Regions from separate parts of the Mycobacterium sp. SP-6446 genome, predicted to be linked through region 2. Evidence: riboswitches for the same ligand, from Rfam matches in the RefSeq annotation. Region 2 holds a riboswitch; the other holds the start of a gene.
What was found. A riboswitch is a leader RNA that binds a small molecule or an ion and turns the genes downstream of it on or off. The one in region 2 is predicted to bind magnesium.
Positions count from the first base shown of each region.

Region 1: linked by a shared signal. The riboswitch ahead of A5736_RS19285 (Rv1535 family protein) and the one ahead of A5736_RS00300 (hypothetical protein) in region 2 are both predicted to bind magnesium.

Region 1 is NZ_MBEM01000215.1:2,749-18,156, forward strand. It holds partial or broken gene A5736_RS19270 (type I polyketide synthase) at 1-1,209, opposite strand, end outside; gene A5736_RS19275 (carboxymuconolactone decarboxylase family protein) at 1,514-2,092, shown strand; gene A5736_RS19280 (nitronate monooxygenase) at 2,124-3,251, shown strand; M-box (ykoK) riboswitch at 3,317-3,499, shown strand; gene A5736_RS19285 (Rv1535 family protein) at 3,785-4,027, shown strand; gene ileS (isoleucine--tRNA ligase) at 4,246-7,362, shown strand; gene A5736_RS19295 (hypothetical protein) at 7,497-8,507, shown strand; gene A5736_RS27125 (RNA polymerase sigma factor) at 8,669-10,087, shown strand; gene A5736_RS19305 (hypothetical protein) at 10,088-10,573, opposite strand; gene A5736_RS19310 (class I SAM-dependent methyltransferase) at 10,573-11,142, opposite strand; gene A5736_RS19315 (DNA polymerase IV) at 11,200-12,591, shown strand; gene A5736_RS19320 (asparaginase) at 12,556-13,482, opposite strand; gene lspA (signal peptidase II) at 13,531-14,124, shown strand; gene A5736_RS19330 (RluA family pseudouridine synthase) at 14,124-15,053, shown strand; gene A5736_RS19335 (class I SAM-dependent methyltransferase) at 15,161-15,408, opposite strand, start outside.
Region 2 is NZ_MBEM01000003.1:40,966-56,373, forward strand. It holds gene A5736_RS00265 (SRPBCC family protein) at 1-1,047, shown strand, start outside; gene A5736_RS00270 (LLM class flavin-dependent oxidoreductase) at 1,044-2,228, shown strand; gene A5736_RS00275 (NAD(P)/FAD-dependent oxidoreductase) at 2,225-4,078, shown strand; gene A5736_RS00280 (SDR family NAD(P)-dependent oxidoreductase) at 4,078-5,013, shown strand; gene A5736_RS00285 (CaiB/BaiF CoA-transferase family protein) at 5,006-6,184, shown strand; gene A5736_RS00290 (acyltransferase family protein) at 6,306-8,399, shown strand; gene A5736_RS00295 (O-methyltransferase) at 8,403-9,062, opposite strand; M-box (ykoK) riboswitch at 9,145-9,318, shown strand; gene A5736_RS00300 (hypothetical protein) at 9,521-9,730, shown strand; gene A5736_RS00305 (NADP-dependent oxidoreductase) at 9,740-10,684, opposite strand; gene A5736_RS00310 (hypothetical protein) at 10,820-11,425, shown strand; gene A5736_RS00315 (L,D-transpeptidase family protein) at 11,487-12,242, opposite strand; gene A5736_RS00320 (LysR family transcriptional regulator) at 12,651-13,583, shown strand; gene oxc (oxalyl-CoA decarboxylase) at 13,567-15,291, opposite strand.

The sequences.
Region 1 (15,408 bases), on a different contig from region 2:
GTTGGTGGGCCACGGCGTATTAGCCTGCGGCACAAAAAGTTCGGTCTCAATTCGGGCAAGCTCGTCGGGCAGGCGGGTAAAATGCAGATTCCGCGGAACCACACCGTGGTCAAGCGCGAGGATCGCCTTCATCAGCCCCAGCGTTCCGGAGGCGGCCTGGGCATGGCCGAAGTTGGTCTTCACCGACGCCAGCGCGCAGGGACCGTCGACGCCGTAAACCTTGGCCAGGCTGGCGTATTCGATCGGGTCGCCCACCGGCGTGCCGGGGCCGTGCGCCTCGACCACGCCGACCGTGCGGGCATCGACACCGGCCGCGGCCAACGCCGCCCGGTACACCGCGGTCTGCGCGGTCTCCGACGGCGTCGCGATGTTCACGGTATGACCGTCCTGATTGACGGCGGTGCCGCGCACCACCGCCAGGATCCGGTCACCGTCTCTTAGCGCGTCCGGCAACCGCTTGAGCAACACCACGACGCAACCCTCGGCCGATACGAACCCGTCGGCCTCGACGTCGAAGGCGTGGCAGCGTCCGGTGGGCGACAGCATGCCCTCGGCCGATCCCGAGGCGAACTTCCGCGGATCCAACGCCACCGTGGCGCCGCCGGCCAGCGCGAGGTTGCTTTCGCCATCGTGCAGGCTGCGACAGGCCAGGTGCACCGCGGTCAGGCCGGACGAACATGCGGTGTCCACCGTCAGCGCGGGACCGTGGAGCCCCAGCGTGTAAGCGATCCGTCCGGACGCCAGGCTGAAGCTGTTGCCGGTGAACCCGTACGGCCCCTCGGCGGTGTGCGCGTCGGCGGCCAGCAGTTGGTAGTCGCCATGCGTCAAGCCGACGAACACACCGGTCGGCGAGTCGGTCATCGCCTCCCGAGTGAGCCCGGCGTGCTCCATGGCCTCCCAGGAGGTTTCCAGCAACAACCGGTGCTGGGGGTCCATCGCCGTGGCCTCGCGCTCGTTGATCCCGAAGAACTCGAAATCAAAGCCGGCGACGTCATCGAGGAACCCGCCCCACTTCGATACCGACCGGCCCGGCACACCCGGCTCGGGGTCGTAGTAATCGTCGGCGTCCCAGCGGTCGGGCGGAACTTCGGTGACCAGGTCATCGCCCCGCAGCAACGCCTCCCAGAGCTGTTCCGGGGAGTCGATGCCGCCGGGAAGCCGGCAGGCCATGCCGATAACGGCAACCGGAGTGACCGGTGTGGCGCTCATAGTGGGCGACGAACAGGCCGAATCTGAGCGAGACGACATGCCGCTGCCTCCTGACGGCAACGGCTAACTAGCTTGTTCGCTGCTTGACGCAATACGTGGCCCCTCCCCGGCCATCGAGGGTGCCCACGTTCGCTCAATTGACGTTGCCCGGTGTCAGGAGCTTTCCCGCACGTCAGCCGCCCCGATAGCAGGGGCGACATTATTATCGGCGTGCGCAGCGCGCAGGGAATTCGCCGAACCGTTATCTAATCGTGATGTTCGTTGCTGGATCCTGAATCCCGCCCGTACGTGGAATGCTCACCCCATGACCACAGCCCGCGTGCCCGGACTGCCGCTCGGCGAGGCCAAAGCCGCCGCCGACGAGGCGGCCGTGCCGAACTACATGGCCGAACTGTCCATATTTCAGGTGCTGCTGAACCATCCCCAATTGGCGCGCGCCGTCAACGACCTGCTCGCCACCATGTTGTGGCACGGCGCCCTCGACTCACGGCTGCGCGAGCTCGTGATCATGCGGATCGGCTGGCTCACCGCATGCGACTACGAGTGGACGCAGCACTGGCGCGTCGCGTCGGGGCTTGGCGTGACGGCCGACGACCTGCTGGGCGTGCGCAACTGGCGCGAACACGACGGGTTCGGGCCCACCGAGCGGGCGGTGCTGGCCGCGACCGACGACGTCGTGCGCGACGGCGCGGTGAGCGCCGAGAGCTGGGCGGCGTGCGAACGCGAATTGCAAGGCGACAAAACGGTTCTCATCGAACTCGTCACCGCCATCGGTGCGTGGCGCATGGTCGCGTCGATTCTGCAGAGCCTGCAGATCCCGTTGGAGGAGGGCGTGGCCAGCTGGCCGCCGGACGGCCGCGCGCCCGGGTCCGCAATCGATTGACATATCCATCAGTAATTCCTAGCGTCGGGCGATGCGAACCAGAGTCGCCGAGCAGCTCGGCGTTGAGTTCCCGATCTGCGCCTTCAGCCACTGCCGCGACGTCGTCGCGGCGGTCACCAACGCGGGGGGATTCGGAGTCCTCGGGGCGGTCGCGCACAGCCCGCAACGGCTGGACAGCGAGCTCACCTGGATCGAGGAGCAGACCGGGGGCAAGCCCTACGGGGTCGACCTGTTGTTGCCGCCCAAGTACGTCGGAGCCGACCAGGGCGGAATCGACGCCAAACAAGTCGCCGCGCTGCTGCCCGAGGAGCACCGCGCGTTCGTCGACGACCTCCTTACCCGCTACGGCATCCCGGCGACCGCCGAGCCGCCGCGCGCGCCGTCCGGCGGCGGGCTCAACATCTCGCCCAAGGGCTACGAGCCGCTGCTCGACGTGGCATTCGGCCACGACATCCGGCTGATAGCAAGCGCGCTCGGCCCGCCCCCGGTCGACCTCGTCGAGCGCGCCCACGACCACGACGTGCTGGTGGCCGCGCTCGCGGGGACCACGCAACACGCGCGGCGGCATGCCGCCGCCGGCGTCGACCTGATCGTCGCGCAGGGCACCGAGGCCGGCGGGCACACCGGTGAGGTGGCGACCATGGTCCTGGTTCCCGAAGTGGTGGATGCGGTGTCGCCGACGCCGGTGCTCGCCGCCGGCGGGATCGCCCGGGGCCGCCAGATCGCGGCGGCGCTGGCCCTGGGGGCCGAGGGCGTGTGGTGCGGATCGGTGTGGTTGACCACCGAGGAAGCGGAAACCGCCCCGGTGGTCAAGGAGAAGTTCCTCGCCGCCAGCTCCTCGGACACCGTGCGGTCGCGGTCGATGACCGGCAAGCCCGCGCGGATGCTGCGCACGGCCTGGACCGACGAATGGGAGCGGCCCGACAGCCCCGACCCCCTCGGCATGCCGCTGCAGACTGCGCTGATCACCGAATACCAGGTGCGCATCAATCAGGCCGCCGCCCACCCGGGCGCCAAGGCGCGCGAGCTCGCCACCTACTTCGTCGGGCAGGTCGTCGGTTCACTGGACCGGGTGCGCCCGACGCGCTCGGTGGTGCTCGACATGGTCGAGGAGTTCATCGACACGATCGGGCGGCTGGAGGACCTGGTCGAGAAGTGAGCACCACGACGCGCCGGCGCACTCGCCCGAGTTTGACGGTCTTCCGCCCTTCGTGCATCATCGTGACGGCACCTCGTTAGGTGAGGCGTCTACACGAATACAGGCCACTGACCCCGAACGTCCAAAGACGCCCCGGGTCAGGACAGCTCCTCCTGGCTTAAGGGTTGAGCCCAGGTGGCTTCCGGCTCGGATTGTTTCCGGCCAGGACACGTCGTGTAGTGCCGAAGCTCTGACGAGTGGGGTGCGGATCTCCGACGGTCGTCGGTTTCTGTACTCCTTTGTGCGCGCAGGTCGTGCGGGTGGCCGCACGCATCGTTGCCGTTGAGGAGGTGAGGGACGTATGAGCTCCAGCGATAGTCCGGACCGAAGTCCGCGCTCCGTTCCGTCCCGATCCGGCCTCCGGCGCGACGCTCTCGGCTAGCCGTCGCAACGCCAATCGGCTTACCGGCCAAGCATTCTCGGATCGGAACCAGTACGGGACGGGACACGTCCATCCAGCTAGTCCTCGTTCGAATTCCGTCTAGGAGGCGACCATGACCGCAGCCCTGCCCGACGAACTGGCAACCGCGGCACCCAAGCCCGCGCTGACGGTCGTGCGCGCCGACACGCCCGTCCACGTCCCCGCGCCCAAGAAGGTGACCAGCCGCGTCGACGTGCCGATCCTCGGCCCGGGCGCCGACCCGCTGGTGAACGGCGCCGCCCGTCTGTTGAGCATTCCGCTGCGTCACGCCTACGCGGCGCTGTGGCGCGCGGGCGTGCTCGAAGTCCGCGCCTGATCCACCGGCTAGAATCGGCGCAGCGGCATCGATCCGGCCATCACCGGGGAGCCTTCGGAAGAACGGCCATTGCAGCCCAGTAGAACCGAACGGGTAGGCCCGTCATAGCCGTCACGAGCGGTCGCGCGGCAGCGCGGCAAGCGGGGTGGTACCGCGGCGCTCGCGCAGCTAGCGCGTCGTCGTCCCCGGCCTGAGAACTGGCACAGGGAGACGACGCATTGACCTACCCGAAGTTGGCCGCCGGGGCACCCGACTTCCCGGCGCTCGAACTCGAGGTCCTCGAGTACTGGGCGCGCGACGACACCTTCCGGGCCAGCATCGCCCGCCGCGACGGCGCCCCGGAGTTTGTGTTCTACGACGGCCCGCCGTTCGCCAACGGCCTGCCCCACTATGGGCACCTGCTCACCGGCTACGTGAAAGACATCGTCCCGCGTTACCACACCATGCGCGGCGCCAAGGTGGAGCGCCGCTTCGGCTGGGACACGCACGGGCTGCCCGCCGAGCTCGAAGTCGAACGTCAGCTGGGCATCACCGACAAGTCCCAGATCGACGCCATGGGGATCGCGGCGTTCAACGAGGCCTGCCGCGAATCGGTGTTGCGTTACACCGACGAATGGCAGGCGTATGTGACGCGCCAGGCCCGCTGGGTCGACTTCGACAACGACTACAAGACGCTGGACCTGTCCTACATGGAGTCGGTGATCTGGGCGTTCAAACAGCTGTGGGACAAGGGCCTGGCCTACGAGGGCTACCGGGTGCTGCCGTACTGCTGGCGCGACGAAACCCCGCTGTCCAACCACGAACTGCGGATGGACGACGACATCTACCAAAGCCGCCAGGATCCCGCGATCACCGTCGGATTCCGGGTACCCGACGGCGAATTGGCCGGCGCCTACTTGCTGGTGTGGACGACGACGCCATGGACGCTGCCGTCGAACCTCGCGGTTGCGGTCAATCCGGACGTGACCTATGTGCAGGTGAAGGCCGGCGATCGCCGCCTGGTGCTCGCCGAGGCGCGCCTGGGGGCCTACGCCCGCGAGCTGGGGGAGGAGCCTGAAGTACTCGGCACCTACCGCGGAGCCGACCTGCTCGGCACGCACTATGTGCCGCCGTTCCCGTATTTCACCGACCCAGAACCGGGACGGGCCAACGCTTTTCAGGTGCTGCCCGGCGACTTCGTGACCACCGAGGACGGCACCGGAATCGTGCACATGGCGCCGGCGTATGGCGAGGACGACATGGCCACCACCGACAAGGTGGGCATCGAACCGGTCACCCCGGTCGACTCGAAGGGCCGGTTCGACGCCACCGTCCCGGACTATCAGGGCCAGCACGTCTTCGACGCCAACGCCCAGATCATCCGCGACCTGAAGAACCAGAGTGGCCCCGCGGCCGTGAACAAGCCGATCCTGCTGCGCCACGAAACCTACGACCATCCCTACCCACACTGCTGGCGGTGCCGCAATCCGCTGATCTATCGCGCGGTGTCGTCCTGGTTCGTCGCGGTCACCGAATTCCGCGACCGGATGGTGGAACTCAATCAGCAGATCACCTGGTACCCCGAACACGTCAAGGACGGCCAGTTCGGCAAGTGGTTGCAGGGCGCCCGCGATTGGTCTATCTCGCGAAACCGCTACTGGGGCACGCCGATTCCGGTGTGGAAGTCGGACGATCCCGCCTACCCGCGCATCGACGTCTACGGAAGCCTCGACGAGCTCGAACGCGACTTCGGGGTGCGGCCCACCAACTTGCACCGGCCCTACATCGACGAGCTCACCCGGCCCAACCCCGACGACCCCACCGGTCGCAGCACGATGCGGCGGATCCCCGACGTGCTCGACGTGTGGTTCGACTCGGGCTCCATGCCGTATGCCCAGGTGCATTACCCGTTCGAAAACGGCGACTGGTTCGACGGCCACTATCCGGGCGACTTCATCGTCGAATACATCGGCCAGACTCGCGGCTGGTTCTACACGCTGCACGTGCTGGCCACCGCGCTGTTCGACCGTCCGGCGTTTAAAACCTGTGTGGCGCACGGGATTGTGCTGGGCTCCGACGGCCAGAAGATGAGCAAGTCGTTGCGCAACTACCCGGACGTCACCGAGGTGTTCGACCGTGACGGCTCCGACGCCATGCGGTGGTTCCTGATGGCGTCGCCGATCCTGCGGGGCGGCAACCTGATCGTCACCGAGCAGGGCATCCGCGAAGGCGTGCGGCAGGTCCTGCTGCCGCTGTGGAACGCCTACAGCTTCCTGGCCCTCTACGCGCCGAAAGTCGGTGCCTGGCGCACCGATTCGGCGCACGTGCTGGACCGCTACATCCTGGCCAAGCTCGCGGTGCTGCGCGACGAACTCAGCCGGTCCATGGACGTATGCGACATCTCCGGGGCCTGCGAGCAACTGCGCCAGTTCACCGAGGCACTGACGAATTGGTATGTGCGAAGGTCGCGTTCGCGATTCTGGGAAGAAGACGACGACGCGATCGACACCCTGCACACCGTGCTCGAGGTAACCGCGAGGCTCGCGGCCCCGCTACTGCCCCTGACCACCGAGATCATCTGGCGCGGGCTGACCGCGGAGCGGTCGGTGCACTTGACCGACTGGCCCCAGCCGGACGTGCTGCCCGCCGACCCGGAGCTGGTGGCCGCGATGGATCAGGTCCGCGAAGTCTGTTCGGCCGCGTCGTCGCTGCGCAAGGCCAAAAAGCTGCGGGTGCGCCTGCCGCTGCCGAAACTGACCGTGGCGGTGGAGAACCCGCGGCGGCTGGAGCCGTTCGTCGACCTGATCGCCGACGAGCTCAACGTCAAGCGTGTCGAGCTGACCGACGCGATCGACACCTACGGCCGGTTCGAGCTCACCGTCAACGCGCGCGTCGCCGGCCCGCGCCTGGGCAAGGACGTGCAGGCCGCCATCAAGGCGGTCAAGGCGGGGGAGGGCGTCGTCAACCCCGACGGCACCCTGACCGCGGGCCCCGCGGTGCTGCAACCCGACGAGTACAGCTCGCGCCTGGTCGCCGCCGACCCGGAGTTCACCGCGGCCCTGCCCGACGGGGCCGGGCTCGTCGTCCTCGATGGCACGGTCACCGCGGAGCTGGAGGCCGAGGGTTGGGCCAAGGACCGGATCCGCGAGCTGCAGGAACTACGCAAGTCGACCGGGCTGGACGTGTCCGACCGCATCAGCGTGGTGATGTCGGTGCCCGCGGAGCGAGCCGACTGGGCCCGCGCCCACCGAGACCTCATCGCCGGGGAGATCCTGGCCACCAGCTTCGAGTTCGGCGAGCCCGCCGAGGCGGCGGAGATCGGCGACGGCGTGCGGGTGGCGATCGCCAAGGCCTAGGACCGGGCCGGCGCCGGGGCCGGGAAAGGCTCCGCAAAAAAGTTCCGAAAAAAGTGTCCGGGTGACCACCGGCGGCTGCTCATACCTGTGAATGCGACCCAAAGGGGGCCGCGACCACAGTTAAGGAACAGGCCATGAGCACCATCGAAGACTCCCAGTCGGCTACCTTCAGGGCGGTCCCGCGCGACGACCTGACCGTCGCGGCTGCCCCGCACCAAGACCTGACCGTCGCCGCGAGCCCGCACGAGGACCTGACCGCCGCCGAGGCGTGGGCGTCGAGCCCGCTGGGCGATCCGGCGATCGAGGACGGATCTCTCCACACCCCCGCGCACGTCGAGGACCGCCTTACCGCGGAGTCCGAGGACGACCTCCCCGCGGAGCCCGCGCAGCGGCGATGGTGGGGAGCGAACGCGCTGGTGGTGGCGGCCGTGATCGCCGCGCTTGGATTGGTCGCCGGGTTCGGGGTGATGCTCGTCGCCGGGACGAGTCCGAAGCCCAAGCCGGCCGTCGTGGCTCCGAACTCCAGTGTCGGTTCGGTGGCGCCCCAGACGCCGAATGTGGCGCCACCGCCGCCGGTCGCCCCGGCGCCGGCCGCGGTCGTTCCCCCGGCCGACGCGGGTCCGGCAGGGCCGATCGTTCCCACCAACGTGAACGTTCCGGCTCCCGTCGTCACCGTGCAGGCGCCCCCGCCCGCCGACCCTGGCCCGCCTCCGGCCGACGGCCCGAGCGCGCCTCCGGTGATCGTGCCCATACCCATCCCGGTGCCCGTGTATCCGGATAACCCCAGCGGTGGCAACTCCGGCAGTGGCAACTCCGGTAGCGGCAACTCCGGTAGCGGCCAGTCCGGCAGCGGCAACTCAGGTGGCAAGCCCAGCGGCGGCAACTCCGGTAGCGGCCAGTCCGGTAGTGGCCAGTCGGGCAGCGGTCAGTCGGGCAGCGGTCAGTCGGGTAGTGGCAATTCGGGTGGTGGCAAGCCGAGCGGTGGCAACTCGGGCAGTGGCCAGTCCGGCAGCGGCCAGTCGGGTAGTGGTAATTCCGGCGGTGGCAAGCCGATCGGCCCCAAGCCGGGTGGCGGCATTCCGGTGCAATCGGCGCCAACGCAGTGCCTGGCCTGCCACCAACTGCCCCCGCAGAACAAGAAGTAGTAGTAGCGGTGAAGGCCGGACGGTATGGTCCGGCCTTCACCGTGCTCTCCCGCAAGAAATCTGACTAACCAGCGCCAACTCAGCAAAATGCGCGCACACTTAGCGGATGCGCCGGGCCCCGCGCGATGGGTCCCCGGCGCCGGATTGGCTGGAGCAACGTCATGACCGCACTGCCCGACTGGAATATGGCAGGCGACGCCGAGCTGGCTGGCGCGGCCGTCGCGGGCGACCGCGCCGCCTTCGCCGGAATCTATGACCGCTACGCCGACCGGCTGCACGACTTCTGCGTCGGCATGGTGCGCGACCGCGACGCCGCCGCCGACTGCGTGCAGGAGGTGTTCTGCACTGCGGCGGCCCAACTGTCGACGCTGCGCGACCCCGACAAACTGCGCCCATGGCTCTACGCCATCGCACGCAACGAGGCCCTGCGGTGTCTCCGGCTGCGTCGCCGCGAAAACGTCTCCGACGAGCTGCCCGAGGCGCAGTCCTTCGATGCCGGCCCGGATACGCTCGCACGCCGCACCGAACTGGCCGACCTGGTCGCCGAGGCCGCCGGCGGTTTGTCCGACCGGGACCGCACGGTGCTGGAACTGAGTTATCGCCACGGCCTGGACGGGCCCGAACTGGCGGCCGCGCTCGACGTCAGCCCCGACAACGCCACCAAGCTGGTGTCGCGCATGCGTGACATGGTCGAACGGTCGCTGGGTGCCTTGCTGGTCGCCCGCCGCGCGCAGCGCAATCCCCAGGGCTGCCCGGAGCTCGGCGCGATCCTGGCGAATTGGGACGGCAAGTTCACCGTCCTCCTGCGCAAACGTGTGGCGCGGCACATCGACTCCTGCAGCACCTGTGAGCGGAAGCGTCGCGACCTCGTCACCCCGGCCGCATTGCTGGGTGTGGCCCCGATATTCGTCGCGGCGCCCTGGTGGCTACGCGGACAGACCCTGACCAAGGTCCAGCTGACATCCGCCGACAGCCCCATGGGCGCGGACACCGGAGATTCGCACCCGGACGCGGCTACCGAAGCTCTCCACCAGCAGGGCGGCGCCGGCGCGGGTCAACCCGGCGCCGCGGCGAGCCGTCGCACGCGCCACATCCAGGCCGCCACGGTGCTGGCCGGCATCGTGTTCGTCGCCCTCGGATTGATGTTCCTGCTGCTGCACCACCAGAAAACCGCGGTGGCCCCGTCGGACGTCACGGTGAACACACCCCCGCCCGCCGGACCCAACACACCACCGGCGGCGATCACAGCGCCGCCGCCCCAAGCGCCGCCGCCGCAGCCGCACCCGAACAACCTGGGGCCGGTCAACCTGCCCCCGCAGCTGCCCGCCAACCCGCCGCCACCCGCGGCCCCGATTCCGAATTCCCCGCTCCCGCCGCAGGCCCCACCGCCGCCCGTCGTCGTGCCGGTGCCGCTGCCGGTTCCCCTCCCGCCGCCGGTGCGGGTCACACCCCCGAGCTATCCGGCCTCGCCGCCGACAACCACGACGACGATCCCCAAGCCGATCCCGCCGAGATACCCGCCGTCGTCGTCATCGCAGGTCCCCGTTCCCCCTCGGGGGCCGATCGGGCGCATCAACTGATCACGAACGCGAGCGCAGCGCGCGGTGGGCATGCGCCCAGAACGGCATGCCCGCTGCGACCGTCGCGCCTGTGGCGATGACGCCGATCGCGACGTCGACGCTCTCGCGCCCTTCGGTCGCCCAGTAGACGTCCTTGAGGTCCAGCAGCAGGGCCAGCTCGTCGACGATCAGTGCGTTGGCCGAGCCGAAAGCGACCGCGGCCGCCGGGTGGCGGCGTTGCTTCTCCGTCCCGCGCAGGCCGACCGCCGCCACCGTCGCCAGTAGCGCGATGCCGATGTTGTAGTGATGAAAGTGCTTGCCGCCCAGGCTGACACCGCCCCCCGAGGGACCGTGGCCCGCGCGGATCCAGTGGGTGAGGGCTCGCACCCCGACGAAAGTGACGGTGAACGACAACCACGCGAGAATCGTCGCCTGCTCGCCGGGTTCCAGCCGCTCGTCCCACTGGTGGCGCAGCCGGGCCAGTCGCGATGACGGCGCGTTTTCCATCAGGCGGCCTTGACCGCGCGCCAGCGCTGCCTGCCGGTGCCGACCTTGACGTCCACGTCGCGAAAACCCGCGGCGCGCAAGCGATCCGGCAGCGTCTCCGGCGGAATCGGATTGCAGGTGTCGCGGAAATGCAAGATCGAAAGCACCACCGACGGCACGCCGTCGCTGCCGGCGAAGACGCCGCCGGGCCGGAGCACCCGGAACGCCTCGGCGAACAACCGGTCCTGCAATTCCGCGGTCGGGACATGATGCAGCATGGTGAACGACACCACCGAGCTGAACTCGTTGTCCGGCAAGCCCGTATCGGTGCCGTCGCCGTTGATGATGCGGGCCCGATCGCCGTAGAGCCGCTGCAGCCGCTGTGCCATCGGGGCATCGATCTCAACCGCGGTGAGCTTTGGCGTCTTGTCGACCAGCACCCGTAGGAATGCGCCGTATCCGGGTCCGATCTCCAGCGTGTTGTCGCCCAGTTCCACGTCGGCGAGCACGGTCGGCAGCAGGTGGGTTTCCACTTCCTTCGCCCAGCGGTTCGAACTGCAGCACCACCTATGGCAGAGGTTCATGGCCATGTCACCGACGGTAGACCAACAGCCCCAATAGCATCGAGGGTTGTGGAGTCCCGCTGGGTGCTGCACCTGGACATGGACGCGTTCTTCGCCTCCGTCGAGCAACTCACCCGACCGACCCTGCGCGCGCGGCCGGTGTTGGTCGGCGGGTTGGGTGGGCGAGGCGTGGTGGCCGGCGCGAGCTATGAGGCGCGGGTGTTCGGCGCCAGGTCGGCCATGCCGATGCATCAGGCCCGCCGCCTGGTCGGCGTGACCGCGGTGGTGTTGCCGCCGCGCGGCGTGGTGTACGGGGTGGCCAGCCGGCGGGTCTTCGATGCCGTACGCAGCCTGGTGCCCGTCGTCGAGCAGCTGTCCGTCGACGAGGCCTTCGGTGAGCCGCCGCAGCTCGCCGGGGCGTCCGCCGACGACGTCGAGGCGTTCTGTGAGGACTTGCGGCGGCGGATTCGCGACGAGACGGGCCTGATCGCCTCGGTCGGCGCCGGCTCTGGCAAGCAGATCGCCAAGATCGCGTCCGGCCTCGCCAAACCCGACGGCGTCCGGGTGGTGCGGCGCGCCGAAGAACAACCGCTGCTCGGCGGGTTGCCGGTGCGCCGGCTGTGGGGCATCGGCCCGGTCGCCGAGGAGAAGCTGCACCGGCTCGGCATCGAAACGATCGGGCAGCTCGCCGCGCTGACCGACGCCGAGGTCGCCAACATCCTGGGCGCGACGGTCGGCCCGGCGCTGCACCGCCTGGCCCGCGGCATCGACGACCGCCCGGTCGCCGAGCGCGCCGAGGCCAAGCAGATCAGCTCCGAGTCCACCTTCGCCGTCGACCTGACCGGCCTGGAGCAACTGCGCGACGCGATCGACCCGATCGCCGAGCATGCGCACCAACGCCTGCTGCGCGACGGCCGCGGCGCCCGCACCGTCACGGTGAAGCTGAAGAAGTCGGACATGAGCACGCTGACCCGCTCGGCGACGTTGCCCTACGCGACCACCGAGGCCGGCGCGCTGATCGCGGTGGCCCGGCGGCTGCTGCTCGATCCGCGCGACATCGGGCCCATTCGGCTTGTCGGCGTGGGGTTTTCGGGCCTCAGCGACGTGCGCCAGGAATCGTTGTTCCCCGACCTGGAGCTGTCGATGTCAGAGGAACACCCCGCAGAAACTCCAGAAACCGCGACCGAGGCGATGTTCGCGCCGCCCGACGAGCCCTCGCGCTGGCGCATCGGTGACGACGTCGCCCATCGCGAGCTCGGGCACGGTTGGGTGCAGGGCGCGGGCCACGGCGTTGTCACGGTGCGATTCGAGACCCGTGGCTCCGGCCCGGGCCAGGCCCGCACGTTTCCCGCCGACACCGACGAGCTCACCGGCGCCAACCCGGTCGACTCCCTGGACTGGCCGGACTATGTCGGCGCGCTGCAGGCCGCCGCTGAGGTGTCAGCCCCAGCGGTCGACGACGTCGGCGACGGGTAGCCCCGCGGCCAACGCGGCCATCAACAACACCCGGGCCTGGGCAGGTCGCAGCCGCGGCACCATCACCGCGCCGGCCGCCACCAGGTCGTGCCCCGGGCCGTACCCCGCGGCGACCCGCGCCCCGGCGACCCGCGTGGACACCGCGACCACGACGCCGTTGCGGCAATGGCGGCGCACGCCGTCGATCACCGCGGCGCCGGCGTTGCCGGAACCCAGCGCCTCCAGCACGACGGCGCGCGCCCCGGCTTCGACAAACGCGTCCAGCGCCACCGAGTCACTGCCCAGGTAGGCCGCGGCGATGTCGACCCGCGGCGCGTCCGCGGCGCTCAGATCACCGAGATACGGGCGCGCCTTGTCGCCCGTCAGCGCGGTGTCACCCGAGCTGCTGCCGAGCACCCGGCCGGCGAAGCCGCTGAGGTCGGCGGTGGCCACCTTGTGCAGGCCCAACGGCTGCAACACCCGGCCGGCGAACGACACCAGCACGCCCAGGCCACGGGCGGCCGGGCTGGCCGCCAGCGCCAGCGCGTCACGCAGATTGCCCGGGCCGTCGGCGTCGGGGGCGTCGGCGCTGCGCATGGCGCCGGTCAGCACGATCGGGACCGTGCCGTCGTAGGTGAGGTCCAGCCACAGCGCGGTCTCCTCGAGCGTGTCGGTGCCGTGCGTGATGACCACGCCGTCGGCGCCGCCGTCGACTGCGGCGCGCACCGCGGCGCGAATCCGATCCCAATCGGGCAGTGTCAGCTCCGAGCTGTCGACCGCCATCAGGTCGACGACGTCGACGTCCAGGCCGGAGGTCAGCGCCGACCCGCTGTGGCTGGGACGGCGCACGCCGTCGGCACCGGTGCTCGTCGATATCGTGCCGCCGGTGGCGACGACGGTGAGGCGGCCCATGGTGGGATCATCCCGCATGCGTTGTCGGCCTTAGGGGATGATGGGGGGGTGTCCGAGGAACCAACGGGAGACATTGACGACAGCGTGGAGCCCGCGGCCGGCGAGCAGCACAACCCCCCGCGGCGGCTGCGCCTGCTGCTGACGGTCGCGGCGGTGGTGCTGGTGCTGGACATCGTGACCAAGGTGCTCGCCGTCAAGCTGCTGCCCCCGGGCCAGCCCGTGTCGATCATCGGCGACACGGTCACCTGGACGCTGGTGCGCAACTCGGGGGCCGCGTTCTCCATGGCAACCGGATACACCTGGCTCCTGACGCTGATCGCGACCGGCGTCGTGGTCGGCATCTTCTGGATGGGCCGGCGGCTGGTGTCGCCCTGGTGGGCGGTGGGACTCGGGATGATCCTCGGCGGCGCGATGGGCAACCTGGTCGATCGCTTCTTCCGGGCACCCGGGCCGCTGCGCGGACACGTGGTGGACTTCCTGTCCGTCGGCTGGTGGCCGGTGTTCAACGTCGCCGACCCGTCGGTGGTCGGCGGCGCGATCCTGCTCGTCGCCCTGTCTATTTTCGGCTTCGACTTCGACACCGTGGGTCGGCGCAAGGCCGACGGGGAAACCGGCAGCCGGGCCAAGGCCGACCGGCGCTGATGGCATCCGAGCGGTCGATGCCCGTTCCAGAAGGGCTGGCGGGCATGCGCGTCGATGCCGGGCTGGCGCGCCTGCTGGGACTGTCCCGCACCGCCGCGGCGGCCCTCGCCGAGGACGGCGGCGTCGAACTGGACGGCGTGCCGGCCGGGAAGTCCGACCGTCTGGCATCCGGCGCCTGGCTGCAGGTGCGCCTCCCGGATGCGCCGGCGCCGCCGGAGAACACGCCGGTCGACATCGAGGGCATGACGATTCTGTATTCCGACGACGACATCGTCGCGGTCGACAAGCCGGCCGCGGTGGCCGCGCACGCGTCGGTGGGCTGGACCGGACCCACGGTGCTCGGCGGCCTGGCCGCCGCCGGTTACCGCATCACGACGTCGGGCGTGCCCGAGCGGCAGGGCATCGTGCATCGACTCGACGTCGGCACCTCCGGGGTGATGGTCGTGGCCATCTCCGAGCGCGCCTACACCGTGCTCAAGCGCGCGTTCAAACAACGCACGGTCGACAAGCGCTACCACGCACTGGTGCAGGGACATCCGGATCCGTCCAGCGGGACGATCGACGCGCCGATCGGCCGGCACCGCGGCGGCGAGTGGAAGTTCGCCGTGACGAAGGACGGCCGGCACAGCCTCACCCACTACGACACCGTCGAAGCGTTCGTCGCCGCCAGCCTGCTCGACGTTCATTTGGAAACCGGTCGCACCCATCAGATCCGGGTGCATTTCGCCGCGTTGCATCACCCGTGCTGCGGCGACCTGGTCTACGGCGCCGATCCGAAGCTTGCGAAAAGGCTTGGGCTGGAACGTCAATGGCTGCATGCACGCTCTTTGGCATTCGCCCATCCGGCCGACGGCCGGCGCATCGAGATCGTCAGCCCCTATCCGCCGGACTTGCAGCACGCGCTGGATGTGTTGCGCGACGAGGGCTGATCGGCGCTCAAACGCCCAACGGGATTCGCCGAGCCTGTAATTTTGCAGGCCCTGTCTCGCACTTCTTCTGCAGAATTACAGGCTCGGCGGGTGCGGAGACCCGAGTATCACCCCGACTTGCGGGCCTCGACTAGGACGCGGGTGGGGTGGGCGACGAAGGAGCCCTCGGTCTCGATGAGCTCGTGCAGTTCCCGGAGTCGCTCGCGATAGCGGTCGACGCTGAAATCCGGCACCGTCCAAACCACTTTGCGCAGGAAGTAGACAACCGCGCCGATGTCGAAGAACTCGGCGCGCAGCCGTTCCATGCGCACGTCGACGATCTCCAGACCCCCGGCTTGGATCTGCGAGCGGACGG
Region 2 (15,408 bases):
ACCTACGACCGGGACGGCACCTGCATCCACATCCCCGAACGGCAGGACTGGCAGGGGGCGCTGACGCCCGAGAACACGCACCTGGCCAAGGTCAACGTCGATACCTGGGGTGGCTGGATCTGGATCAACATGGATCCCGAGTGCGAGCCGCTGCGCGACTATCTCGAGCCGGCCGCCACCATGCTGGACCCCTTCGGGTTGCAGGACATGCGCTGCAAATGGCGCAAGTGGCTGTATTTCGAATGCAACTGGAAGGTCGCGATGGAGGCCTTCAACGAGACCTACCACGTGGCGACCACGCATCCGCAGTTCAACAAATTCGGCAACTTTCGCGGCTGGGCCATGGCGCAGGGAAAGCACAGCAACATCGGCTACGACGCGCCCGCGGAGCTGGAAGAGACCAAATCGAAGATCCGGCTCGGCACCGGTGCGGACCCGCGCGTCTCGACCGCCGAGATGCAGATCTACACCTTGGAGGAAACCAACGCCACTACCACCAGAACATTGGTGGAGGCGGCCCGCCGGCTGGTCGACGAGCTGCCGGAGGACGCGCCCGCCGGCACGGTGCTCGAGCACTGGCTGTCCTCGGCGCGGCGCGACGATGCCGCGCGCGGCGTGGTCTGGCCGACCATCGATCCCGAGCACCTGGCCCGCAGCGGCACCGCGTGGCAGATCTTTCCGAACTTCCAGATCGGGCAGGGCCTGACCACCGCGCTGTGCTACAGCGCCCGCCCGCACGGCTACGACCCGGACCACTGCATCTTCGAAGCCTCGTGCTACGAGCTGTATCCGAAAGGCGAAGAGCCACAGACGGAATGGGTATACGCGCCACCCGACGACCCGAACTGGCGCAGCGTCCTGCCGCAGGACTTCTCCAACATGGCCGCCGTCCAGCAGGGCATGAAATCGCTCGGCTTCCGCGGCCCCAAGCCCAACCCCTACATGGAGCGCAGCACCGCGAACCTGCACCGCAACCTCGCCGAGTACATGGGCACCGGCGCGCCCCGCAAACTCGCCCCGCAACCAGAAAGAGAGATGGATCGGTGAAAGTCAACCTTGGGTTCGGATCGCACAACTCCCATGACTGGGACCGCGTGCTGGCCGGGAATTTCGGCGAACCGCCCGCGACCCCCGACTGGGAGTGCGTGCAGGCCACGCTCGCGATTGCCGACCTCGCCGAACCGCTCGGCTTCGACGGCATCTGGATGCCGGAGCACTGCGGGACCCCGTATGGCATGACGCCCAACCCGATTCAGGCCCTGAGCTATTTCGCCGGGCGTACCGAACGCGTCAGCCTCGGCACCTTCGTCGTCGTCGCGCCGTGGTGGCACCCGGTGCGGCTCGCGCACCAAATCGCCTACCTCGACATCCTCTCCAACGGCCGGTACACGACTATCGGAATCGGTCGCGGTGTCTCCAAGGGCGAGTTCGACGCCGTCGGCGTGCCCCGCGAGGAAAGCCGGCAACGGTTCAACGAGACGCTCGACATCCTGCAGCTCGCCCTGTCCGGGGAGCGGTTCTCCTATGACGGGGAAATCTTCACCGTGCCGGAGATGTCGCTTCGGCCCGAACCCCAAAGCGGCGACCTGTTTTCGCGCATCTACAGCTCGTCGTCGACCGCCGAATCGCTGGAGATCCTGGCGCGTCGCGGCATGGTGCCACTGTTCGTGGGCAACAAGCCGATCGAGGACGCCGGACGGGAAGTGCAGAAGGTGAACACGTTCCGTAAGGAGGAAGGCCTGGGGCCGTGCCAGCCGAAAAACGTGATGTTCATGTACTGCACGACCGACGACCCTGGCAAATCCGAAGAATGGATCTGGACCGCCAACCGCGACGTCACCGTGCACTACGGGTTCGCCGATGCCTCGAACTTCAAGGGCGTCAAGGGTTATGAAGCCTATGCGGCCCGGGAGGCCAGCGCCACCGCGGTCCTCGCCTCGTCGGTCACGGGCGCCGAGACCGGCGCAGCCAAAGGCCCGTCGAAGACGCCCGGCTACCACGCTTCCAATCTGCTGATCGGCACGCCGGAAGAGATCTTCAACCGGATCCAGGCCGCGCAGCGGGCCTGCTCGTTCTGCGAGCTGACGATCGTTCCGCAGTTCGGCACCATGCCCTACGCCGAGGCGATGGCGAGCACGGAGTTGTTCGCCAAAGAGGTGCTGCCGGCCGTCCAGAAGATGGAGGCCCCGCTGCACCCCGCCGCGCTCCCGGAGAATGCGCTGGCATGACGAACCCGGATTGCCCACCGACGCCGACGCCGGAGGACATCGACGTCGCGGCGTTGCGCGAAAAGTATCGTCAGGAGCGCGAAAAGCGGCTGCGCCCGGAGGGTTCCAAGCAGTACATCGAACTCGTCGACGACTTCGCGGGATTTTACGAGACCGACCCGCACTCGCCGCCGCTGGTCCGCGACGCGATCGCGGAGGACGTCGACGTCGCCGTGCTCGGCGGCGGCTTCGGGGGCCTGCTGTGTGCCGCGTACCTGAAAAAGGCCGGCGTCGATGACGTCCGGATCATCGAGTTGGGCGGCGACTTCGGTGGCGTCTGGTACTGGAACCGGTTTCCCGGGCTGCAGTGCGACAACGAATCGTACTGCTACATACCATTATTGGAAGAGCTCAACTACATACCGAGCAAGAAGTTCGCCGACGGTACCGAGATCTACGAGCATTGCCGACGCATCGGAAAGCATTTCGGCCTCTACGACTCCGCGATCTTCTCTACCCAGGTCCGGGCGCTGCACTGGGACGAGGAGATCAAGCGCTGGCGGGTCAGCACCAATCGCGACGACGACATCCGGGCCCGGTTCGTGGTCATGGCGTCGGGCCCCTTTCACCGGCCCAAGCTGCCCGGCATTCCGGGCATCAACGACTTCAAGGGGCACAGCTTTCACTCGTCACGATGGGACTACGAATACACCGGCGGGGATAGCAACGGCGGGCTGCACAAGCTCGCCGACAAACGCGTCGCGGTGGTGGGTACCGGGGCGACCGCCGTCCAAATCGTGCCGTTCCTGGGCCGGGATGCCAAGCATCTGTACGTGTTTCAGCGCACGCCGTCGTCGGTGGGCGCGCGCAACAACACGCCGACCGATCCCGAGTGGGTGAAATCGCTGCGGCCGGGCTGGCAGAAGGAGCGGCAGCGCAACTTCCACGCCTGGACGTTCGAGGGAATGGCGCTGGGCCAACCCGACTACGTGTGCGACTTCTGGACCGAACTCGGCCGCAACACCGCCGCGCGCGTTCTCACACTCGAAGACCCGGCGTCGATGACCCCCGAGCAGTTCATGGCCATCCGCGAAGAAGAAGACTACAAAGTGATGGAGCGACTGCGCCGCAGGGTCGAGAGCATCGTCGACGACCCCGGCACCGCCGAAGCGCTCAAGCCCTACTACCGGTTTCTGTGCAAGAGGCCATGCACCAACGACGACTACCTCCCAACCTTCAACCGTCCCAACGTAACGCTGGTCGACGTGTCGTCGACGAAAGGCGTGGAGCGGGCGACGGAAAAGGGTTTGATCGCGAATGGCGTCGAGTACGAAGTCGACTGCATCATCTACGCCAGTGGGTTCGAGATCACGACGGAGATCAGCCGCCGCTACTCCATCGACACCATCGCCGGCCGAGGTGGGTTGTCGCTTTTCGACCACTGGCGTAACGGCTACAAGACATTTCACGGGATGACCAGCCGCGAGTTTCCCAACCAGTTCTTCACCGGGTTCACCCAGGTCGGTATCTCGGCGAACATCGCCGCCAACTATGAACTGCAGGGCGAGCACATCGCCTACATCATCGCCGAAGCGCTGGCCCGCGGCGCGGCTACGGTCGAACCCACCCAAGAGGCGCAGGATGAATGGTGCAAAACCATCCGAGACACCGCGATCGACAACAGCCAGTTCGACCTGGAGTGCACGCCGGGCTACTACAACAACGAAGGCGGCGGCATGGGAACCGCGAAGGGCGAAGGGATCCGGTCCCATCTGGGCGAGCCCTACGGGCCCGGCTTTTACGCCTTCGGCGACCTGCTGGCCGAGTGGCGCGCCACCGGTGAGCTGGATGGCCTCGTGTTGGGATCTTGATGGCTGAACTCAGGTTCGACGATCGGGTGGCCGTTGTGACGGGCGCCGGCAGGGGACTGGGCCGCGAGTACGCGCTGCTGCTGGCTTCCAGGGGAGCCAAGGTCGTCGTCAACGACACGGGCGGCGCCCTGACCGGATCCGGCACCGACGAGGGGCCCGCCCGGCAAGTGGTCGCCGACATCACGGCGGCGGGCGGCGAAGCGGTGGCATCAGTCGACTCGGTGGCGACGCCCGAGGGGGGCCAGGCCATCATCCAAGCCGCACTTGAGAACTACGGACGGATCGACATCCTCGTCCACAACGCCGGCAACGTGCGGCGCGCATCGCTGAAGGAGATGAGCTACCAGGACTTCGATGCCGTCATCGACGTCCACCTGCGCGGCGCCTTCCACGTGGTGCGGCCCGCATTCCCGCTCATGTGCGCCGCGCACTACGGCCGTGTCGTCTTGACCTCGTCGATCGGCGGCGTGTACGGCAACCACGCCGTCGCGAACTACGCCGCCGCCAAGGCGGGCCTGATCGGGCTGTCCAACGTCGTCGCGCTCGAAGGTGCCGCCGACGGCGTGCTCTGCAATGTCATCGTCCCGTCGGCGGTCACCAGAATGGCTGAGGGCCTGGACATTTCGGCATATCCACCGATGGGCGCGGAATTGGTGGCGCCGGTGGTCGGCCTGTTGGCACACGAAACCTGCCCGGTCACCGGCGAGATGCTGATCGCCATCGCGGGCCGGGTGGCCAAAGCGGTCGTCGCGGAGACCCCCGGCGTGCACCGTCCATCGTGGTCGATCGAGGACGTTGCCGAACAGATCGACGCCATCCGTTATCTCGCTGCGCCGCTGGTCTTTCCCGTCGTACCCGACGGTCATGCCGGCCACATCCGCTACAGCTTCGACACCGCCGCGCGGGCGACCAGGGAAGGCGCCAGCCATGGCTGACAACGGGGCCGGACCGCTGGCCGGGGTACGCGTCGTCGATCTCACGGCGATGGTGATGGGTCCCTACTGCACCCAGATCATGGCCGACATGGGCGCAGACGTGATCAAGGTCGAACCGCCGCAAGGAGACGACACCCGCTACATCTCGGTCGGTCCGGTACGGGGCATGGGCGGCGTCTTCGTCAACGTCAACCGGGGCAAGCGCGGCGTCACCCTCGACCTGCAGTCCGACTCCGGCAAGATCGCGCTGCGGGCGCTCATTGAACAGGCCGACGTGTTCATCCACTCGATGCGGTCAAAGGCGGTCGCCCGGCTCGGCTTCAGCTACGACGAGGTGGCCGCGATCAATCCCGCCATCGTCTACACCAATTGTTACGGGTACGGCCGGCGTGGGCCGAAGGGGGACTTGCCCGCCTACGACGACACCATCCAGGCCGCGTGCGGGCTGCCCTACGTGCAGGAACAGCTGACCGGCGAACCCAATTACGTGGGAACCATATTGGCCGACAAAGTCGCGGGCCTCACCGCGCTCTACGCCACCATGATGGCGTTGTTCCACCGCGAGCGCACCGGCGAGGGGCAAGAGGTCGAAGTCGGCATGTTCGAGACGATGGCCTCGTTCATGCTCGTCGAACACGCCAACGGCGCCATGTTCGATCCGCCGCTGGGCCCGGCGGTCTATCCCCGCACGGTCGCGCCCAACCGGCGGCCGTACCGCACCAGCGACGGCTACATTGCGGCGTTGATCTACAACGACAAGCACTGGGCCGCGTTCGTGGAAGCCGTGCGGCCACCGTGGGCCAGCGATCTGTACGGCACGCTCGAGCGGCGGGCGCGCCAGATCGACACCGTGTACGCGCTGCTGGCCGAAACGCTGGTGCAGCGAACGACCCAGGAATGGCTTGACCTCTTTCGCGAACTTCAGATACCCGCCGCGGCGCTGTCCAGCCCGGCGACCTTGTTCGACGACGACCACCTGAACGCCGTCGGTTTTTTCGAGACGCTGGACACGGTCCACGGCCCGGTGCGATTCCCCGGCGTGCCGACCTGGTTTTCCCGTACACCGGGCCGCGTCGCGGGGCCCGCTCCGGAGTTGGGCGCGGACACCGCGGCGGTGCTCGAAGAACTCGGACTGGCACCCGCGGACGCGAATCCGGTCGCGCCGGCATAACCCGGAAATGGGGCCGCCGCAACCGGAAACCGTTGCGTGTCTTCGCGTGTCTATCTCCTGAATCCGGTCGCGACGCCACTAGGCTGGCTGCGATCAAGAGGAGGGGCAGCGACGCATCGGCATGGGCCAGGGCGCGTTAACAGCGGACACTGAGCCGGGCGGGAGGCATCCCGCACCGGCGCGTTCTGCTCGGCGCCCTCGGTGGGTTGCTCCGGTGCGACGGGTCGGTCGGCTGGCGATCTGGGATCAACCGGAACGGCGCAGCGGCATTCCCGCGCTGGACGGGCTTCGCGCGATAGCGGTCGCGCTGGTGTTGGTCGGGCATGGCGGCATCCCCGGGGTGAGCGGCGGGTTCATCGGCGTCGACATCTTCTTCGTGCTCAGCGGCTTCCTGATCACCTCGCTGCTGCTCGACGAGCTGAGGCGCAGCGGCCGTATTGAGCTGACCGGCTTCTGGATTCGCCGTGCGCGCCGGCTGCTGCCCGCGCTGGTGTTGATGGTGATCACCGTGGGCGCGGCCCGCGAACTCCTTCCCTACCAGGCCCTGAACGGACTGCGGGACGACGCTGTCGCGGCGTTCCTATGGATGGCGAATTGGCGGTTCGTGGCCCAGAAGACCGACTACTTCACGCAGGGCGCCCCGCCCTCACCGCTGCAGCACACCTGGTCGCTTGGGGTGGAGGAGCAGTACTACTTTGTCTGGCCGGTGCTGCTGATCGCGGTGACCCTGCTGTTGGCGGCACGAGCCAGGCGTTACTTCATGCGGGCGACGGTCGGCGGGGTCCGCTTCGCCATCTTCGTGATCGCCACGTTGGGGGCGCTGGCTTCGGCGGCGGCGGCCATCGTGTTCGTCTCCGAGGGCACGCGTGACCGAATCTATTTCGGCACCGACACCCGCGCGCAGGCGTTGCTGGTCGGCTCCGCGGCGGCGGCTCTGCTGGTTCGGGATTGGCCGTCGCTGAACCGGGGCTGGTGCATGATCCGGACTCGGTGGGGGCGGCGCGTCGCCCGGGTCCTGCCGTTTGTCGGTGTGGCGGGGCTGGCGGCCGCCACACACTACGCGACGGGCAATGTCGGTGAGTTCCGCCACGGTCTGCTGATCGCGGTCGCGATCGCGGCCGTGTTGGTGGTCGCGCCGGTGGCCATGGAACAGCGCGGCCTCGTCGCCCGCCTCCTGGCCATGCCGCCGTTGGTGTGGCTGGGCACCATCTCCTACGGTGTGTATCTGTGGCACTGGCCAATCTTCTTGGCGCTCAACGGGGAACGCACCGGCTGGACAGGACTGCCACTGTTCGCCGCCCGGTGCGCCGCCACGGTGGCCGTGGCCGCCGCATCGTGGTGGCTGATCGAGCAACCGATCCGGCGCTGGCGACCGGAGCGGGTGCCGCTGTTGCCGCTGGCGGCTGCCACCGTGGCGAGCGCCGCCGCGATCACCTTGTTTCTGGTTCCGGTGGGAACCGGGCCCGCGCTACGGGAAACCGGTTTGCCGCCGGGGGTTTCCTCCGTCGCGGCGGTGTCGCCGTCGCCGCCCCGTGTGGTTCGCCCGCGGCCTCGAGATCCCAACCGCCCGTTCACCGTTTCGGTGTTCGGCGACTCGATCGGCTGGACCTGGATGCACTACCTGCCGCCGACGCCCGGATTCGCCTTCCTCGACCACACCGTCATCGGTTGCAGCCTGGTGCGCGGCACGCCGTACCGCTATATCGGCCAAACGCTGGAGCAAAGACCGGAATGCGACACCTGGCCGACCCGATGGTCGACGCAGGTCGGTCAGGACCAGCCCGACGTCGCCCTGCTCATCATCGGCCGCTGGGAGACCGTCGACCGGGTCAACGAGGGGCAGTGGACGCACATCGGCGATCCGACCTTCGACGCGTACCTCAACGGTGAGCTCGAGCGGGCGCTGAACATCGTGAGTGTGCCCGGGGTTCGAGTGGTGGTGGCGACCGTCCCCTACAGCCGCGGCGGCGAAAAGCCGGATGGCCGCCTGTATCCGGAGGACCAGCCGGACCGGGTCAACCAGTGGAACACGATGCTGCGCAACACGGTTAGCCGCCACAAGGGCGTCCAGATCCTCGACCTGAACAAGAAGCTGTGTCCGGACGGTGTTTATAGCGCCAAGGTCGACGGAATCAAGGTGCGCAGCGACGGCGTGCACCTCACCCCGGAAGGCGTGAAGTGGCTGACGCCGTGGCTCGAGGAATCCCTGAGATAGGCGTTAATCGTTTGTGCGACAACTGATTTCCATGCTGTCGCTTTCGCGGACCTGGAAATTGAAGCTGGTGTAGCCGTTGTCGGGATTGCGCACGCGCTCGAGGTAGGGCCCGGTGTCCGCCGCGCTGGTGTTGTCGGCGACGATCAACGCACCCGTGGGCAGGCGCGGTTCGAGCAGCTCGATCACCGGCAGATACAGATCTTTCCAACCGTCGAGCAGTACGAACTCGACCGGCCCGTCCAGGCCCTGCAACGTGGTGAGCGCATCGCCTTCGAGAATGGTGATGACCTCGTCCAGGCCGGTCTCGGCGAACGTTTTCTTCGCGGCGGCGATCTTGGTTTCGCTGAGCTCGGTGGTGACCACTCGTCCGGTGCCGTTGTCGCGCACCGCGGCGGCCAGATGAAGGGCCGAGATGCCGAACGACATCCCGAATTCGACCACCGTGGTCGGACGCGTCGCGCGCACCAACGCGTACAGCAGGCGGCCGGCTTCGGGGGTCACCGGGATGTAGAACTCGCTCATCGCCTCGGCGCGTTCCGCGGTGGTCATCGGCCGGGCGAACTGATCGCGCCGCTCACGCAAGAGCGACATCTGGCTTTTCGATTCGGCGTACATCCGGTCGAGCACGGTCGCGACCCGAGGGTTCTGCAAAGTTGTGGCCATGCCCACGAGGGTAGGCCGTAAAAGTGTCCGGTTCGGTGCGCGGGTTTGACGGGCGGCGGGTCGCGATGTCAGCATGGACGGGCAAGCACCTCGGTAGGTGAGGCGTCTGCACGGACACAGGCCACTGACCCCGAACGTCGAGAGACGCCCCGGGTCAGGACAGCTCTTCCCGGACCCAAGGGTTGAGCCCAAGTGGCTTCCGGTGATGTTCCGGATACGCCGTGCAGTGCCAAAGCTCCGACGAGAGGGGTGCGATCGGTGTTCTCGGCGCCGGTCACTACCTCTTCCGATCAGGTGAATGTGATGACACCCGCGTGTGTCCCGGCCGTGAGGAGGTGAGGGCGAGATGAGTCCCGACGATAGTCCCTATCCGAAATACCTCTTGCCCCGACCCGGTTCCGGCAATGCTTTCTTCGTCTGAGCCATGAGCCGATCGGGCATCCAGAAGGAGAAAAATCATGGCTTTCGTTGTTACGCACCGTGTTACCGCTCGGTCCCGCGGGCACGGGCGGGCGTTCCTGCGGTCGGCTCGGCTGCTGGCTGACAAGCTGCGCACGCGCAGCGCGCTGACTCCCCAGGAGCGGGCCAACCTGTACGTGTCACGGATGCCGATCGCGGTGGTCACGGCGTCGTTGGGCGGCCACCCCCCGGTCGACGATCGGCGGTAGTTCGTTCGACTACCGCGAATCATTCGGCAGCAGAACGATTTTGCCGTGCGTGTGCCGCTGCTCGAGCTCCTCGAAGGCGTCGGCGACCCGGTCCAGCGGGTAGGTCGCGGCGATGTCGAATTCAAGGGCACCGGTGGCGACAAGGTGGGCGATTTCGGCGAGCACTTCCGGGGTCGACGCCTCCTGGCTGCCCTCGGTCTTGGCGCCGACTTCGCCCGCCTTTTGAAACGAGATGATGGTATCGATCCGCTCGGGCGCCACGCCGAGATCGACCGCGAGCTGGACGTAGTCCGGGCCGAACAAGTCGATGAACGCGTCGATTCCGTTCGGGGCCGCCGCTCGCAGTCGGTCGGCCAGGCCTTCCCCATAGGTGACCGGGACGACGCCGTGTGCGCGCAGCCAGTCGGCGTTGCCAGGTCCCGCGATGCCGAGCACCCGCGCCTGACGCAGGACCAGCAGTTGCACGACAAGGCTGCCGACCCCGCCCGCCGCAGCCGACACGGCCACCGTCTCGCCCGGTTGGGGCGCGACGGCGCGGACGGCGGCATACGCCGTCACACCCACCACGTACAGCGAACCCGCGACCTCCCAACTCAATTCGGAAGGTTTGCGGATCAATTGATTGACGGGAACCGCGGTGTGGGTGGCATGGCTGGATCGCCGGAAACTGAAACCCAGCACCTCGTCGCCAACCTCGAATTCGGTGACTCCCGGCGCTACGGCGGTCACGACGCCGGCAAGGTCGCTGCCCTCGCCGGACGGAAATGTGGCGGGGAACATCTCGTGCATCGCCCCGACCCGGATGCCAGCCTCGCCGGGATTGATGCCGGCCGCGCGAACTTCCACCACCACCTCGCCCGGGCCCGGCTCCGGCATGTCGATGTCCGCCACATACAACTCGTCACGACCCCCGTAACGGTCGAACCGTACGGCGCGCGCCGTCGCAGCCGTCATCTCGGCCTCCTTCGCCCAAACGCTTGCCCACGCCAGCATAGGCCGCCGACTCTCCGGCCCCTCCGGCGAAATTTGCGCGTATGTTCGTATGCGCTGGTGTTGTGCCGTCAGCGGATTGGCAGGGAAGGAATGTCCATGGAGCTCGCCCGGACTACCGTCGCCGGCTTGAGCGTCGCCGTCCTTGCGGTCGGCACCGCGATCACCGGCTGCGGCAACAACAAGACCCCGGCGACGTCGTCGAGCGCGTCGTCCACCGCGTCGACCGGCGTGACTGGCCCGTCACCCGGACAGACCACGGATTACAGTGGGCTGCTGATCAAGCCGAGCGACATCGGCCCGGACCTCACCACACCCCAACCGCCCGTGCTGAACCCCAACAATGCGCCGGGGGTTGCGCAGCTGTTCGCCAACGCCGACAACAGCCGCCGAATCGGGGACACCATCTTGATCGTCGCCGACCCCCAGACCGCGGCGGCCGGCATCGAGAACACCAAGGCGAACTACGCGGGCAAGGTGAGCGGCACGTGGCAGCCGGTCGACGTGGGATCCAACGGGGCAATGATCTCCGGGACATCGCCGGACAACTCCCAGGCGGTGACGGTGCTGTTGTTCAGTGAGGGCAAGGCGCTGGTCAACCTGGAATTCGACAGTGCGCCCAACGATCCCATCGATCCGGGCATGGCGACCGACATCGGCCGCAAGCAAGACGCCGCGATCAAGAGCGGGTTGCCGCCCAGCTGAGGTAGGTGGCCAGACGCCGCGATCGCGCGGAATGTCTTCACCCGCAGCGATGTTGGGGCAGCTAGGCGATGACCTCGACGGGATCGCCGACGTTCACCTGGTTGAAGTACCACGCGGCGTTGTCCGGGCTCAGGTTGATGCATCCGTGACTGACGTTCGCATGGCCTTGCGAGTCAACCGACCACGGGGCCGAGTGCACGTAGACGCCGCTGTTCGTGATGCGGACCGCGTACGACGCGATGATGTTGTATCCCTCGGGCGAACTCAGCGGGATACCGATGGTCCGCGAGTCCATCCGCACGGTGCGCTCCTTGGACAGCGCGGTGAAGTTGCCGATCGGTGTCGGGCGGGAGGGCTTCCCCATGGATGCCGGCATCGTGCGAAGCACCTCGCCGTTTCGGCTGACGGTGAACGTGTGCTCGGACACGCTGGCAACACCGAGTAGCGCGTCACCGGTGTCAAAACCGGTCGTCAGGGCCTGCACACCCACCGAGACGTGGCTGTGTGCGGGCCAATAGCGGTTCGGAACCCACTGCACGACATTGTTGTCGACCCACTCGAAGTGTCCCGGCACGTTGCTCGGCGAGCTGACGTGGATGGTCCGCTCGGCGCCAACGCGATCGGTGACGGGCGCAGTGAACGTCACCACTACCGGGTGCGCCACGCCCACCACGGCACCATCGGCCGGCAAAACGGTCGCGACTGTGGGAATCGGTTGGGGTAGCGGGACGGCGGCCACGCCGCGGGCGGCGCTGCCCAGCAGGCCCATGCCGGCGATCGCTACCATAACGAATAGATAACGAACCGTACGACGCATGGCGTCCGCCCTTCGAGATGGTGCGATCAACACAACGTTATTGTACTGACTGTCTACCCTTTACGGGTTTTAGCAAACATACACATCGCCGCCGGGTACGTGGCGATAACGACCCGATTACCCGTTGAGTTCGATCCGATCACCGGGCTGCGGACCTCCGGCAAACGATTGGGTGCACGCTTCCGAGGGCACGCTCGGCGGCGCGCCCGCAGTCCGAGACATGCGCACGAAAGAGGGCTCCGCACACCGGCTTTCGCTGGACGCAACGTCCTGACCTGCGCCCGAACGTCGATCTATGCCATGCCATCGGCGGCACAGATGCGAAATCTGGCCGATATCGCGTTGGCTGCCTACTGGCGAGGCGTTAGCCTCTGCGATAGCGGTGCGGTGAAGGCCGAGGAGGTGCCCGTGCTCTTCCGTCAGCTGGAGTACTTTGTCGCGGTCGCCCAGGAACGCCACTTCGCCCGGGCCGCCGAGAAATGCTATGTGTCGCAACCCGCGCTGTCGGCCGCGATCGCCAAGCTGGAACGCGAGCTGAACGTGACCCTGATCAACCGCGGGCACAGCTTCGAGGGCCTCACGCCCGAAGGTGAGCGATTGGTCGTGTGGGCCAAGCGGATTCTCGCCGAGCACGATGCCTTCAAGGCCGAGGTGGACGCCGTGCGGTCCGGGATCACCGGCACGCTTCGGCTGGGTACGGTTCCCACCGCCTCGACGACGGCGTCGCTGGTGCTCTCGGCGTTCTGTTCGGCACATCCGTTGGCGAAGGTGCACATCAATTCCCGGCTGTCCGCCGCCGAGCTGTACCGGCGGCTGCGCGAGTTCGAGCTGGACGCTGCCATCGTGCACCCCGCGCCCGGAGACGCTCACGACGTGGACCTGGTGCCGCTCTACCAGGAGTGTTACGTGCTGCTGTCGTCGGCGGAGATGTTGCCCTCCGGCGCAGCGACACTGACGTGGCCGGACGCCGCCCAGTTGCCGCTCGCCTTGCTCACCCCCGACATGCGGGATCGCCAGATCATCGACGAAGCCTTCGCCGGCCACGGCCTCACGGTCACACCGCAAGTCGAGACCGACTCCGTCGCATCGTTATTCGCCCAAGTCGCCAGTGGCAACTGGGCGTGCATCGTCCCGCACACGTGGTTGTGGACCTCGCCGCTGGCGGCGGAGATTCGCGCGGTCGAAATGGTCGACCCGGTGCTTAAGGCCGAGATCGCCTTGGCCACCAACTCCGCCGGGCCCGGATCACCCGTCGCCCGCGCGCTCATCGCGTCCGCGCAACAACTGGCGCTTGACGAGTTTTTCGACACGCAGCTGCTCGGAATCACGCGCCGGCGCTGACCGCGGCGCTGGTCGGATTGAGGCTTGCGAGATGACCGCTTTCCACCCCCGCTGCCGGGTCGAGTTCGCAGTCGATGATCGCGGGGCCGTTCGAGGCGAGCGCCTCGGTCAGCGCCGACCGCAGCTGCGGCGGCGTGGTGACGTGATATCCCTTGCCGCCGAACGCCTCTGCGATCAACTCGTGGCGGGCGGCGGCATTCAGCACGGTCGGCGCCGGGTCATTTCCCTTCGGCGCTTCGTCGCCGCGGTACACGCCGCCGTTGTTGAGGATGACGACCGTCACCGGCAGGCGATACCGGCAGATAGTCTCGACTTCCATCCCGGAGAAGCCGAAGGCGCTGTCGCCCTCGATCGCAACGACGGGCTTGCCGGTTTCGACCGCGGCGGCGATGGCGTAGCCCATGCCGATCCCCATCACGCCCCACGTTCCGGTGTCGAGCCGGTGTCGCGGCAGCTGCATGTCGATCAGGTTGCGGGCCAGGTCGAGCGCGTTGGCCCCCTCGTTGACCACGTAGACGTCCGGGTTTTGCTGCAGCACAGAGCGAATCGCGCCGAGCGCGTTGTAAAACCGCATCGGGTGCGGGTCTTCGGTCAGGCGCTGGCGCATCTTCTCGTCGTTGCGCCTTTTGCGAGCGGCTAGCTCGTCGGTCCATTCCACCGGAACCGCGATCCGATGGGCGCCCAGGCCGTCGCGCAGCGCCGACATCACCGAGCCGATGTCGCCGGCCAGCGGTGCCGCGATCGGCTGGTTGCTGTCGAACTCCGATGCCGCGATGTCGACTTGGATGAACGCGGCGGACCATTGCGGCGAGTCTCCGTGGCCGAGAAGCCAGTTGAGCCGCGCCCCGACCAGCAGCACCGTGTCCGCGCGGGCGATCGCCAGCGAGCGCGCAGCCGCGGCGGACTGCGGGTGGGAGTCCGGCAACAGGCCCTTAGCCATCGACATCGGCAGGAACGGGATTCCGGTGGTTTCGACAAATTCCCGAATGGCGCTGTCCGCCTGCGCATACGCCGCGCCCTTACCGAGCACGATCAGCGGTCGCTGCGCCCGCGCGAGCATGTCGAGGGCGCGATCGACCGCCTCCGGCGCCGGCAGCTGGCGCGGCGCGGGGTCGACGACCGGCCAGATCGTGTCCGCCGCGGCGGAAGCGTCCATGGCCTGGCCCAGAATCTCGCCGGGAATGTCGAGGTAGACGCCGCCCGGGCGGCCGGAGATCGCGGTCCGGATTGCGCGCGCGACGCCGCGGCCGATGTCCTCGATACGGCCGATTCGGTACGCCGCCTTCGCGAAAGGCCTTGCGGCATTGAGCTGATCGAGGTCCTGATAGTCACCGCGCTGCAAATCCACCGCCGCGCGATCGCTCGACCCGGAGATCTGGATCACGGGAAAGCAATTCGCCGTGGCGTTGGCCAGCGCGGGCAGGCCGTTGAGGAAGCCGGGCCCCGACGTCGTGAGGCAGACACCGGGTCGCTGGGTGAGAAACCCGGCGGCGGCGGCCGCGTTGCCCGCCGAGGCCTCCTGCCGAAAGCCGATGTAGCGGATGCCCGACGCCTGGGCGGTGCGGGCGAGGTCCGTGATCGGGATGCCGACTATTCCGTAGACGGTGTCGATGTCGTTGGCCTTGAGCGCGTCCACCACGAGGTGGAAGCCGTCGGTCAAGCTCGTCGAGTGCGGCCCTGCGCCCGGAGATCCCGAAACGGTACTCATGCTGGCGGCTCCTCTGCGTCGCGAATGCGTTGTCACCACTGTGGTCCGGAGCCCGTCCGGTGTCCAAGACCAAGCCGCTATGCGGCGATTCACGCCGCTTATCGACCCCGCCGGCGC